DNA from 3 places in the Shewanella sp. SM69 genome. Region 2 is predicted to be linked to each of the others. Evidence: predicted binding sites of a transcription regulator. Region 2 holds the regulator's gene; each other region holds the start of a gene.

Region 1 (4,706 bases), on a different contig from region 2:
ATGGCCGACCCGTTGCGAACAAATGGTATAACCACTCCACGCCAACATGCCGGCGGCAATCATCACATCACCTTGGTTAAAACTAAAGTTGAGCAACTGCTGCACACTACCGTTAGTGATCACTAGCAGTACGCCCGCCAATCCGCCCACTAAGCTAAACACTTGTTGTCTACTGAGCCATTCACGCTGTAATAGCCCATTGACGATTGAAGTCACCAACGGGCTGAGCGCCATAATCAAGGCGCCATTGGCGGCAGAGGTGTGCTGCAGGCCATTAAATAACGCCAGATTTAAGCCGCCCACACCAATCACACCCACTAACGCTATGGCAATATATTGCGTCAAACTCAATTTGGGCCAAACCTGACGAGTAAAAACGATATATAACGCTAGAGTCACAGCCGCAATGGTAAAACGCCAGAATACGAGGGATTCCCCTGACATCTCCTCCAGCACTCGCTTAGCAATCGGAAACACACTGCCCCAGCTAAAAACGCAAATCAGTAGACAAACGAATGTCATGTAAGGTGTATGGGATTTCATATCGGCCTCTAGGGAGGTAATTGGGATTGGGCTTAGTTTATAAGTTTCATATATTATTAAAACGCACAAAATTGAGAGCTTAAATTCCAAATATGAAACTTAATTATTCCTTAGACGATATGCGCTTATTTTGGGTAGTGGCACAGCAAGGGAGTTTTAAGCTCGCGGCGCAGCACTTAGGCATTCCACCTTCAACCTTAAGCCGTCGAATCAATCTGTTAGAACAATCCTTAGGTCTGCGTTTACTGCACAGAGACGCCCATAGAGTCAACCTTACCGCCACAGGTCAGCGGTATCTCGAACGCTGCGGCCCGCTATTTATCGAGTTAAACCAGGTATCTGGTGAGTTGCATGCGGATAAACATCAAGCGGTTGGCAAATTGCGGATCTCGGCGCCCATCAATACAACCTATCGCTGGCTGGGTGAATCACTCAACGCCTTCCAACGGCATTATCCCAATATTGATATCGATTTAAGTCTGTCGAACATGAATATCGATGTCAGTGAAAACGCCATCGATATCGCCTTTCGAGTGGGCGAACCTAAAGATCCCGATTGGATTGCAAGGCCACTTACCGCGATTAGCTTTGTACTTTGCACCAGCACATCGGCAACCCAGTGGCATGCGCTGCAATCCATTGAAGAGCTGGAACAGCATCCGGTTATCATCGCCAAGCCCACAAAAACGTGGCGTTTACAGCACAATCGCACAGGGCAAAATGTCGAGTTTGAACCAAGGGGGAATATCAAATTAGCCGTCGATGATATGGCGATTGCCTGTCAGGCCGTGGTGGCGGGGCTTGGGATTGGACTCATACCCATCAGCATGGCGAGTGAACAGATACGAAGTGGCAAACTCATTCAAATACTGCCCGAGTGGCAAGGTATTCCGCGTACCGCCTACTTGATGTATCGCGATCGAGACAACCTGCCCTTACGAGTCAGACTGTTAATTGATTTTATGTTGGCGAATCCACCCGAGGCTTATTGAGCCAATGCAGGCATAAGTCTGCGGCTTATCGACTCAATAAACGGCTAGAGTGCTAAATCCAGCTGAGTCTGGCCGTTTAAGCTTGTGGCGACGACAAGAGTAGAATCGGTAAGGCCAACTGAAATCCCTAATAGACGAATGCCACGGCCTTCTTGCCTTTCGATTGCCTGCGCGAGTAGCTCATAGAACATTACAATCGAGACTTCATCGCTGCGGTGCTCAATTGTAGTCTGCTTGAAATCGTTAAACTTAAGTTTGACCACCTGTTTATGTATTTTGCGTTCCTTAGCACTGCGACTTAAACGCAACGACAGTTCTTGGATCAAACTCGGCATCACCTGCTGGCACTGCTCTAAGCTATAAATATCCTTTGCTAACGTGGTTTCAACACCCACTGATTTGCGCTCTCTGTCGGCAGAAATACCCCTTTCATCTATGCCTTGGGAACGCTCAATCAACACACCACCAAACTTACCGAATCGCGCTAAGAGCTCAGGTTTAGAATAAGCTTGCACATCGCCACAGGTATTGAGCCCGAGCGAAGAGAGCTTTTCGGCGGTGACTTTGCCAACACCGGGAATTTTACGCAGCGATAAGGTCTTAACAAACTCAGAAAGCGTCTCTGGCGTAATGACATATTGGCCGTTTGGCTTGTTCAGATCCGAGGCGACCTTAGCTAAAAATTTTACTGGTGCGATACCCGCCGATGCGGTTAAACCCGTTTCGGCTAAGATATCGCGACGAATCGCTTGGGCAATCAAGGTCGCAGAGCCCTTATATTGTTGGCACTCACTCACATCCAAATAAGCTTCATCTAAGGAAAGCGGCTCAATTAATTGGGTATAGCGGGAAAATATTTCACGAATTTGTAGCGACACTTCTTTGTAAACTTGCATCCGACCCGGAACTAAAATCAGCTCAGGGCATAACTTAAAGGCATAAGCCGTTGCCATTGCTGAACGTATACCGAATTTACGTGCCTCGTAACTGCAAGTACTGATAACACCGCGACGGTCGCTACTCCCCCCCACGGCTAAAGGCTTGCCACGGTACTCAGGAAAGTCGCGCATTTCCACTGCAGCAAAATAGCAGTCCATATCGATATGAATAATTTTTCGCACGTTGAATTCCTCCAACGCCAAAATACTGTATATAAAAACAGTAATCAAGTATTCCTGATAGATTTGGGGCCAATAAGATGTGGCCTAGCGCTGAAAAAGAGAACAAGACAAGTGTGAGGAACAACAGACATGCTTAATAACTGAGTTTCCTAGGCCATTACACTCAGTGGCCTAGGTATTTACTCAACCTAACAATCTAAGGCTCACATCTTAGTTTGCAGGTAGTTTTGCAGCCCAACACGGTCGATAAGCCCAAGTTGTTTTTCGAGCCAATACATATGGTCAGACTCTGTATCGTCGAGTAATACTTCAAGGATTTCGCGGGTCTGGTAATCTTGCTTCTGCTCACACAGTGCAATCACTTTGCGCAAATCGTCCGCGACCTTGTATTCGTAGGCGAGATCATTACGTAGCATCTCTTCTACATCTTTACCTATGTTCAATGCCTCACGGGCGGCAACATTGGGTGTACCTTCGAGGAATAAAATGCGCTGCACTAATTTGGCTGCATGGGCTTTCTCATCATCTGACTCATGGGCGATACGCTCATAGAGTTCATTCAGGCCCCAATCTTCATACATATGGGCATGGACAAAATACTGATCCATTGCCGAGAGTTCTCCCGTTAGGAGTCGATTTAACGCATCGATAACGTCTTTATCGCCTTTCATATCTTGCTCCTATTGGTCGCTAATTTGCGATTGTAGATAATTTTGAATACCGGTTAGCGTAATGAGCTCTTGCTGCGACTCGAGCCAATCTAAGTGCTCTTCTTCGTCTTCGAGAATATCTTCCAGCAGATCGCGGCTCACATAGTCCTGTTCGGCTTCACACAAGCTAATCGCATCACGCAGCAATGTAAGCTGCTCTTGCACCATGGCCAGATCGCAGTCGAGCATCTCTTGGCTATGTTCACCAATGCGAAGTTTTTCGAGTTGTTGCAGATTAGGCAGACCTTCCAAAAACAGCACCCGCTCGATGAGCTTATCGGCGTGCTTCATATCTTGGATGGATTTTTTGTATTCGACGTGGTTTAACTTCTCTAAGCCCCAATGTTTAAACATGCGGGCATGGAGGAAATATTGATTGATGGCGGTCAACTCACAGGTAAGCACCCGATTCAGTTGCCCAACCACTTTAGGATGACCTTTCATAAGTTACTATCCTTGGTAAGCGTGAAAAGATTGATCTAAATCAAGCTTCTAGCCTAGTACAATTTATCTACCAACTCAAATTATCTTTATATTTCACTCACTTAATGATGAAAAGCATTCTCATTCCTGCTTAGATTAACTTGCTATCCCACTCTAATCCCAAGGATAAATCTCAAATGATTAACCCGTGTAAGAAAATACGAGGCAAAAAATAGCCCCCTAAATTGGAGGCTATGATCGAATCAAGACTATTTAGATAATGCGGTCTTTCGTTAACTTCTCACGACGCGCTTCTTCAGCGGCCATACGACGTTTACGTTTGTCACAAGGGTCATCACAATCACACGCTTTTTCAATCCCTAGAACACCTAAACCGCCACAACTTCCTTCAACGGCTTTGCGCTTGATGAGATAACCAATCGACATGAGCAAAAAGAAGACTAACAAGATCACAAATGCCGCGATAAAAGAGGTCATGGTTTACTCCAAAAACTAAATAAGGAAAGGCTTGAAGGCGTCGCTGTAATAAACCTTAAATCCGTCGCCTTGCTTTTCGATTAGCATTATCGCCAAGTGTTCCTTCTTGGCAAGCTCCAATGATGCTTCTGTGCCCAAAACCATCATGGCCGTCGCAAAACCGTCGGCCGTCATACAATTTTGATGCAATACAGTCACGGATGCTAACTTATGATTTATCGGTAAACCAGTACGCGGATCGATTATATGCGTAAAACGTTGGCCGTCTTCTTCATAATAATTACGATAGTCACCAGAGGTCGCCATCGCCATAGTACCAGGTGCAATAACCTGCTGTACGGCTTCAGAGCCATCATTGGTCGGTTGCTCTATCGCAACACGCCAAGAGCTTCCATCACCTTTGGCACCTTTGATACTCA
Region 2 (4,706 bases):
CATTAAAACTACGGCGGATGAAGAAGGCACCACCGCGACGGAACATAGGTCCCGCGGGCCAGAAATTGAGGTTGATGCCAGCAGCAATGTGCGGCGGAACCATGCCTTGATAATACAAAATATACGATAACAGCAGGTAATCCATGTGGCTGCGATGGCAAGGCACATAAACAATCTCGTGGCCATCATGGTGCAACTGCCGAACTTGCTCGGCGCCTTTAATGTTGATCCCGCTGTAAAGCTTGTTCCACAGCCAAGTTAAGAAACGCTCGGCAATGCGCACTAAACTGTCTGAGTAATCGGCAGCGATTTCATCGAGGTACTCAATAGCCGTCTCGCGCGCTTGGGTCTCAGAAATCTTTTTACTGGCGGCTTCTTCTTGAATCGCTTTGCGCAGCGACTCAGATTTGAGCAACGAATGAAACAGTGCTTGGCGGTTTGGCAGCACAGGCCCTGTCATTACCTTACGTTGACGACGGAAATGCACGCGCGCAACCCGTGCTAACTTATGGGCAATCCCCATGTCGGTGCCATGTTCGTCAGCCATGTAACGCAGGGATACGGCATTCGAAAACTGCACGAAGTTATGTCGACCTAAGAACAGAATCATCAAGCACTTGCGCAACCAAGTCGGGTTTTCCCGCTCAAATACGGCCGCCTTCATAGTGTCGTCTTCTTTCCCTGGCGTGCGACCCCAATACAAGCTCACGGGCACCAGTTGAATATCCAATTCAGGACGTTCCTTATGCACGGCTAACAAACGCATAAAGCATTCGAGGAAAGGCTCATTACCAGCACGTTCGCCAAATAGTGGCTTACGTCCTTGAAGACAGACAACCCGAGGCGCAGTCACACCATTAGCCACTAGAGGCTCATAAGGGCTTGGTAAGCCTAACTTAGCCGTTATTTCGCTCAAAGCAGCGATGTCACTGAGGGATTCTGTTTTCATCACATAAACAAGGGGTCTGGAAGCATCCAGATTCAGATCGGCAAAGGGATCCTGAGGCACCACAATAGTGTGCACTAAGTGTTTTTGGATCCAACGTAATGATTTCAACCAAAGAGAGTCGTGTTTAGGCATTATTCTTATGCAATTAAGTGCGTTTACTAGCCCGATAGAATACCAGACTATGGGCAATATTCGCTAATTCTCTCCAACATAGCTAAAAAGTGGTTAATACTTGCGCTGCAAATAATACTGTATATACTAACAGTAACTGTATAGAAAAACAGGAAACACCATGAGACCTTTGACGCCACGCCAAGCTGAAATATTAGAGCTAATTAAACGAAATATTGCCGATACTGGCATGCCACCCACTCGGGCAGAAATCGCAACCCGTTTAGGTTTTAAGAGCGCCAATGCGGCTGAAGAACACCTTAAAGCGTTGGCGAAAAAGGGCTGCATTGAGATCATGCCTGGCACATCTCGGGGCATTCGTCTGCCTGCGGAAATCGAAGATTTGACTGAAACAGGTTTACCGCTCATCGGCCAAGTGGCCGCAGGTGAACCTATCCTCGCCCAAGAACATGTTGAACAGTACTACCAAGTCGACCCAAGCATGTTCCATCCCGCCGCCGATTTTTTACTGCGAGTAAAAGGCGACAGCATGAAAAATATCGGCATTCTCGAAGGTGATTTGCTGGCAGTTCATAAAGTAGAACAAGCTAGAAATGGTCAAGTGGTTGTCGCTAGAGTCGATGACGATGTCACTGTTAAACGTTTCGAAAAAAAAGGTAATGTAGTCTATCTACATGCCGAAAATGAAGATTACTCCCCGATTAAAGTGGATTTAGGCTTCCAAAGTTTAACAATTGAAGGACTCGCCGTCGGTGTGATCCGTAATGGAGATTGGCTATGAATAAACTACTTGGCAATGCCCCCCGCCATCCGGGCCTGTGGCTCGATGAAGTCCGTGATGCTGACTATGACTGGCACCATGCGCCCATCGCCTGCATGCCAACTAAGACTCAAGGTCGCCAAGAATTAATTCATCTGAGTGCACAACTCGCTCAGTTAAGCCAACAGGGCCGTTGGTTAGTGCTCATCAACCCTCCAAGTATTGGCTACAAGCAAATGCTCGCCAGCGCAGGTGTGCGTATGGATAGAGTTTTGCTGGTACATGCTAAAGATGAAGTCGAAACCCTGTGGGCAATGGAAAAAGCCCTGACAAGTGGTACGTCCAGTGCAGTCATTACTTGGACTCAATCATTGGATGCGCGGGATAATCGACGCCTACAAATCGTGGCTAAAAGTGCCCGAGCTATGGGCATAGTGCTTGAAGACGTAAACAGTCACTTACATGCCGACGTACGCATTGAGCAAGGCAATCTCTTCGGTCAGCAATCTTTTTTTAGCGCTGTACACTAAATATTCATTTAATTTTTACCTTGAAAGCCGCCTCACCTATGAATGTGAGGCTTTTTTTTGGCAATTTTTCAGATAATTAGATAAATAAGTGATCTTGATCAATATTTAAACAGCAAGTATGGTTGGTTAAGTCGGTGATGATATATCACCTTCCGTGGTCAATGAATCGAGTATTTATCGAACTCGAAGCGCCACTAAAAATAGAGAACAGATTTATTTCAGCAGTATGTGCCAGCGTGGCTAATTACCAGCAGTAACAATACTTGATTAAAAGTAACAGCCGCCAACGCACGTTGAAGTCAAAAAAGCTTTTTTGGGAACTGAAGAGTTTGCATAGAGTTGAGACTTACTGTGTTGCTCTTCTTTGTAGTTGCTATTCGCAATTGGCAGAGGAGAAGTCTTGTGAAGCAATTGTTGTATTGTTTACTCGTGGTGCTTTTCGCACCACCGTTGACCGCCGCGGACATGCGGTTCAACATGACCCCTGGCGTGACCGAGATCAGTGGCAAGGTTTATCACTTGCACATGACCATTTTGTATATCTGCTGCGCAATAGGCCTAGTGGTCTTTGGCGTCATGATTTACGCCATGATCAACCACAGAAAATCCAAAGGCGCTGTCGCGTCCCACTTTCACGAAAGCACTAAAGTTGAAATCGCTTGGACGATTCTGCCATTTATCATTTTGATCTTAATGGCGATTCCAGCGACAAAAACTTTAATCGCAATGGAAGATCCCAGCAACGCCGATCTCACCGTAAAAGTTACGGGGTCCCAATGGAAATGGCATTACAGCTATTTCGATCAAGATATTGATTTTTATAGCATACTGACAACACCCAGAGCACAAATCGAAGGCACCGAAACCAAGGGTGAAAACTATCTATTGGAAGTCGATAAACCGCTCGTTCTACCAATAAACCGCAAAATCCGCTTTCTGATGACTTCAGAGGATGTCATCCATTCTTGGTGGGTACCCGCCTTTGCCATTAAGAAAGATGCCAATCCAGGATTTATCAATGAGGCCTGGACTCGCATCGACAAACCCGGCATTTACCGTGGTCAATGCGCCGAGCTCTGCGGTAAAGACCATGGTTTTATGCCTATCGTAGTACAAGCGTTACCCGAAGCCGAGTTTGAGGCTTGGGTCACAGAGCAGAAACAAGCCGCAGGTGCTGCGGCTGAAGCCGCTCAAGCCGCTTTATCACAAACCCTAAGTAAAGAAGAGTTGATGACTCAAGGTGAACAAGTTTACCTCGGGCACTGCGCAGCCTGCCACCAGCCCAATGGCGAAGGGTTGCAAGGCGTATTTCCGCACCTTAAAGGTAGCCCGATTGCAACGGGACCGCTCAGCGGCCACCTTGAAATTGTGCTCAACGGTAAAACGGGTACAGCCATGCAAGCGTTTAGTAAGCAATTGACTGCACAAGAAATCGCGGCAGTGACTACCTACGAGCGTAATGCTTGGGGCAATAATACTGGCGATGCAGTGCAAGCCAAAGACGTCAACGAGTACATGAACGGCAATTCTGCACAAACATCCGCCGCGGTACCAAGCAGTACAACTCCGACACCCGCACCTGCAGACGTCTCAGCTGCAATCGATCCCGCAAGCCTCCCCACACTCAGCCATGACGCCCTCATGGCCGAAGGTCAAACTGTCTACGCGACCTTCTGTGCTGCCTGCCATCAAGTGACAGGTGCAGGAATACCACCCGCCTTCCCCGCGCTAGTGGGTAGTGCTATCGCCATTGGACCAGTCGCCAATCACATCGATATTGTGATGCACGGCAAAACGGGCACGGCTATGCAGGCATTTGGCAAACAGCTTAGCCCACAGCAACTTGCAGCAGTCATTACCTATGAACGCAATGCTTGGGGTAACAATACCGGCGATACAGTGCAACCTGCTGATATCGCAAGTCATGGACAGTAGGGGATAATGATGAGCACTACGACTCAAGATCAAACCGCAGCCCATGATGACCATCATCATGGTGCGCCAAAGGGCATCATGCGCTGGCTGCTAACCACCAACCATAAAGACATAGGTACTTTGTATTTATGGTTCAGCTTCATTATGTTCTTAACCGGTGGCGCTATGGCCATGGTGATCCGCGCGGAACTCTTTCAACCTGGATTACAATTGGTCGAGCCCAACTTTTTCAACCAAATGACAACTGTTCATGGGTTGATCATGGTATTCGGCGCCGTGATGCCAGCCTTTACAGGGCTAGCCAACTGGCTGATCCCTATGATGATTGGTGCGCCCGATATGGCGCTGCCACGGATGAATAACTGGAGTTTTTGGATCTTACCCTTCGCCTTTACCATTT
Region 3 (4,706 bases), on a different contig from region 2:
TTGATGAATAGAAAGGAACTTATAGGGTTACTGAAGCTTGCTTTTAAGCAAGTTTTGAATGAGCGTGGAGAAGTTCGCCCTCTTCGTAGTCTAATATCTGGAGCTATATTTGCCCTTTCAAAGGAGCCAAAAAGTAAGCCTATTCTGAAAGAGGTTGCGGCTGACTCATCAGATGTAGACTTAGTAGAGCTACTTTTACTCGCCCCTTTTAGGAAATCTACTTGGATTATGGTCGATGCTTTAAGTCTAGATGCCCAGAAAAAATATTGGGAAAAGGTAGAGCCCTCGTGGATCCACGAATGTGATGAAGAAAACAACGAAGGTACAGAAAGGTTGATGGCAGCTAATAGGCCACGCGCAGCCTTTTCTTGCATCCAGCATCACCCAGAAAAGCTAGGGGTAAAAATCTTGTATCGCCTGCTCTCAAGTATTGCAACAGAGGGCAATGAGAAATCAGATCAGTATATGCTAGATAGCTACCATATAACGGAAGCATTCAAACATATCGATGCTAGCCATGAGCTATCTCTAGAAGATAAAGCAGGCCTAGAATATGCGTATATGGAGTTGCTGTCTTCTAGATTGGGAGGTGAAAAGGACAACTCGATTCCTAATTTGGAACGGTATATTGAGCTTCACCCAGAATTGTATGTACAAGCGATCACTTGGATAGCCAAACGACAGGATGGAAGACTTGAACCGAATGAAGTACAAGTGTCTGAAAATCTGGCTAAACGTGGTTACCACTTACTTGAAGCTGTCAAAATTATCCCTGGTCATAACGACTTAGGTGAATTGGAAACCGAAAGACTTAGAAAGTGGGTGACAATTGTCCGCGAATCATGTGAAGAACTTAACCGTTCAGAAGTTGGTGATTTATGTATCGGGACACTACTATCAGCATCTGCTATCGGAAAAGACGAAATTTGGCCGTGTGAAGAAGTAAGAGAGATCCTTGAAGACTTTCAGTCTGAAGGCATCATGAGAGGAATGCGCACAGGTGTTTATAATTCTCGAGAAGTCACAACGCGTATGCCTAGTGATGGTGGCGACCAAGAAAGAAACCTAGCAGAAAAATACAGGGAGTTTGGTCAGAAAATGCTGTCATCTTACCCTTATGTTGCCGCGAAACTTCTGTTTGCTATCGCAGAGTCTTATGAGCATGATGCGAAACGGTATGATGCTGATGCTAGCGCAAGGTTGAGATTAGGTAGGTAAGATAAGTCATATGCACTTTTGTAATTAAGTTTACTTTTTCTCATCTGAATGAAGCAAGTTAGATCTGTTACTCTAACTTGCTTTTGTCCAGAAGTAAGCCACAAGGAGTATGAAAGTTATTCCTCTCCAACACGAACATCCTTCGAAATATCTTATTTTTTCTCGGTCTGACTGCCCGCCACACGGTTGGCAGCTAGAGCTTGGGATAATATCTCCCGTTCACGCTCGGATTGAGATAGATCTAATTTCACCTGATTCAGTTGTTTTTCGACGCTAATAAGCTCAGCTTGGACGCTTCCGAGTTGGTTTGCTTGCTGACGATAACTATTGAGATCTGTATTAAGTCTTTGCGTATCACGCTCAAATGCCAACTTTTCTGCATTAACCTCGGCTAGTTTTGCTCGAGAGTCTGCTAATTCATTGCGCACCGATACTAAGGTTGCCGTTAAATTTTCCGCAGTCTTACCTAGCTTGGCTTCTGTAGCCTTTAATTCTGTTCGGTCCTGCGTCAATCGCTCAAGGTTCGCTGTGGTGTATGAGATCTGGTCTTGCTGCTTTGATAGTGTGGCCTGCAGAGTTGCAATGGTGGCCTTCGCTTGCTCTAACTCTCGCTGTTCTAGTTCACGCTTCGCAAAATCGATGCTGAGTAATTTAATTTGCTCTCGAGATGCCCTTAATTCGGTCTCTGCTTGTGCAACGCGCCCATTCGCTGCGTCTACTAATGCTTCTGCTTTTAATACTTCGGCTTTTGCGTGATTTCTTGCGTCATCAATGGCCTTTTCGCTGGTGGCCTTTAACTCTCGCAGTTGTTGCTCTATCAGGCTTACAGCGGATTGGGCCTTTTCGACCTTGGCTGCGGTGCTGGTTTCAATCTCCGCAACTTGAGCCGCCGTAGTATTCAAGACGCTTTCTAACTTATCTTCACTGTCACTTAACAGCGATAGCGTTTCATCAAGGTTTCGCGTCAACTGGGCAACTTGCTCGGTCAGCGATTCGTTACGACGGTCAATCATGAGCAACAGTTCTTGAGACAGCAACTTAGCTACGGCAAGGCTTCCAACCTCTTCCGCGATAGCATTTTTTCTATGCTCAAGATTATTTTTGTACTCAATCAAGAACCCTTGGATCGACGATGTTCTGCCCTGCAGATGAACGCTCAAGTTACGTGTCGTTGGCTCGACACCGTTTTTAAGCATTTCATTCGCGAGCTTAGTCACTTCCTCAAGAGTTGCCTTCGGTTTCACTGCCAATTGTTCCATTTGCTTGCCTCAAACATCTTCAAAGTTAATGACTTACATCGATAAATCACAGTGTAGCCAGTTATTCAACACTCTGCAATGGAAACGATTTTTTTACGGAAACATCGTTTCCCGTTTCCCGTGGTGATTTGCGTCATTCTTGTCTTGTATGGTGCTGATATAGAAGGGTAAATCCTGAAATTGGCCAGAATCGGCCGCCGTAATAGAATGTTCCTACATCAACTGAATGGGACAGAAAAAATGACCGAACTAGCAACTACGCCAACTGCACCGCGCAACCATGCAGAGGTCGCTATGTACCACTACTATCTGACCAATGCCGTGTTGACGACGAGCCCCAACGAGCAAGTCATTGGTGATGTGTTGGGGATGGGGGAAGATGACTTTGTGATGGAGCTGTTTGCGCTGTCTGAAGCGTTTTGGCTAAAAGGTGAAGATCTCTATGCCGAGGGTAAAGCGTTCTCAGGGCTTGCGGTATTCGACGTTGTGGCTGAGCTGGCTGAGTTCTTCTGGGGGTATGTAGAGCATACTGGAGAAATGCCTGACCTTGATGCGTTCAAGCTGGATATTGACCGAGTGTTTGAGACTTACACGCGATAAATCACCTGTCTAATACTCTTCAAAACAGTGAGGCCTACAACCCCGATGGTAGTAGGCCCAACTTCCAAGCAGTAGTTTCTAACCCTGTAATGGAGTGCTTATCTTTTTAATATTTGTTCCCTCCATGTATTCTTTACGCAAAAAATCATCTTCGGGATTTTCGATGTTTCAATAATTAGTTATACTGTATTAATGTACAGTATTTGTGATTTGTCCTATGAACGTCATCATTGGTTTGGCATCGGCAGGCATACACGGCTTTGAGAGCCCCGCCGCTGGATACCAAGAGAAGGCGCTAAGCCTCAATAATCTTATTGTCTCACACCCATCAGCAACGGTATTTGCAGAGGTTACCGACGATGCTATGACGGGTCTTGGGCTATTTACCGGAGATCTACTTGTCGTTGATAAGTCATTGACTGCGACGCGGGGAGATGTCGTTTTGGCGCTGGTGGACGGCGAAACCGTTTGTCGGCAGCTAGACCATGACCATCATAAACTTCATGCCAATACCAATGCTCATTATTCCGAAATATCAGTCACAGACGGGATAGAGATTCAGGGCGTGGCCATTTGTGCCGTGCGCTTTCATCGACGAAAGCGCGATCCTCTAGTGTTGAAAAGCCTTGATGACCTTCTGGTTGAATCGACGTTTGTGGGCCGTGCAAGAGGTGACTCGATGACGGGGGTGGGCATTCACTCCGGTGACATCCTGATAGTGTCACGTCAACTCACCGCAGGTTCAGGCGATGTCATTATTGCCATGTACGAAAACGAATTTGTCTGTAAAGTCCTCGATCTCACCAATAGCAGGCTGTTATCGGCTAACGACTATTTTGAGCCGGTGTTAATCAAGCCGGATGATAGATTTTGGTGTGAGGGTGTTGTGCCAGCATCAATTAGGCTACTAAAACAGCCGAGTTTATTGCTATGAGCAGTATTATCGCGCTTTGCGACGGGAATAAATTTTATAGCTCATGCGAACAGATTTTTAACCCTCTGTATCGTGGTAAGGCACTAATCGTGGTCTCGAACAATGACGGGATGATCGTGACGTTAAGCCCAGAAGCGGCCGCGTTGGGACTTAAAAAATTCACGCCTTACTTTCAAGTGGCCGAGTTCTGTCGGGCGAATGGGGTGGTCATTTGCTCGAGCAATTATGCGTTGTATTCAACAATCAGCACCCAGTTCATGAGGGTCGCGTCGAGAGAGTGCTATTCGTATTTTCCCTATTCTATTGACGAAATTTTTGCTGAATTTGGCAACGACACACCACAAAACCTATCAAAATTAGGCCGTAAGCTAAGGCATGATGTGTGGCGCGAGGTTAGATTGCCTATCGGTGTCGGGCTAGGGGATTCCTTGACGCTGGCGAAGGCCGCAAATCATGCTGCGAAGCGCTTAGGCTATCGCGGTGTTTGCGTGATTAAAGCGCATAATCGCGAAGCCATCTTAGGGGCGATGTTGACTACCGATGTGTGGGGGGTGGGTAAACGAATTGGTCAGTGGCTAAGTTCGATGGGGATTCACACGGCGCTGCAGTTGGCCCAGATGAAGACTAAGACCGCGAGGAAAATGTTTGGCGTTAACATCGAAAGAACGGTTTTCGAGCTGAATGGGACAAAGGCG

The links. The regulator LexA, encoded in region 2, represses DNA repair genes until DNA is damaged. The targets are predictions, from matches to a motif close to TACTGTATNNNNATACAGTA.
Region 1: the regulator LexA is predicted to act here: its motif matches at 2,680-2,699, upstream of dinB (DNA polymerase IV).
Region 3: the regulator LexA is predicted to act here: its motif matches at 3,260-3,279, upstream of L5M37_RS19675 (S24 family peptidase).

The regions. Positions count from the first base shown of each region.
Region 1 covers NZ_JAKKRV010000006.1:181,020-185,725, reverse strand. The annotation lists gene L5M37_RS10625 (DMT family transporter) at 1-543, opposite strand, end outside; gene L5M37_RS10620 (LysR family transcriptional regulator) at 636-1,535, shown strand; gene dinB (DNA polymerase IV) at 1,580-2,656, opposite strand; gene bfr (bacterioferritin) at 2,860-3,327, opposite strand; gene bfr (bacterioferritin) at 3,337-3,810, opposite strand; gene nqrM ((Na+)-NQR maturation NqrM) at 4,063-4,287, opposite strand; gene L5M37_RS10595 (FAD:protein FMN transferase) at 4,303-4,706, opposite strand, start outside.
Region 2 covers NZ_JAKKRV010000016.1:35,634-40,339, reverse strand. The annotation lists gene plsB (glycerol-3-phosphate 1-O-acyltransferase PlsB) at 1-1,081, opposite strand, end outside; gene lexA (transcriptional repressor LexA) at 1,242-1,862, shown strand; gene L5M37_RS18640 (cell division inhibitor SulA) at 1,859-2,371, shown strand; gene coxB (cytochrome c oxidase subunit II) at 2,774-4,306, shown strand; gene ctaD (cytochrome c oxidase subunit I) at 4,316-4,706, shown strand, end outside.
Region 3 covers NZ_JAKKRV010000018.1:28,243-32,948, reverse strand. The annotation lists gene L5M37_RS19690 (HigA family addiction module antitoxin) at 1-1,218, shown strand, start outside; gene L5M37_RS19685 (hypothetical protein) at 1,371-2,477, opposite strand; gene L5M37_RS19680 (hypothetical protein) at 2,718-3,077, shown strand; gene L5M37_RS19675 (S24 family peptidase) at 3,295-4,011, shown strand; gene L5M37_RS19670 (Y-family DNA polymerase) at 4,008-4,706, shown strand, end outside.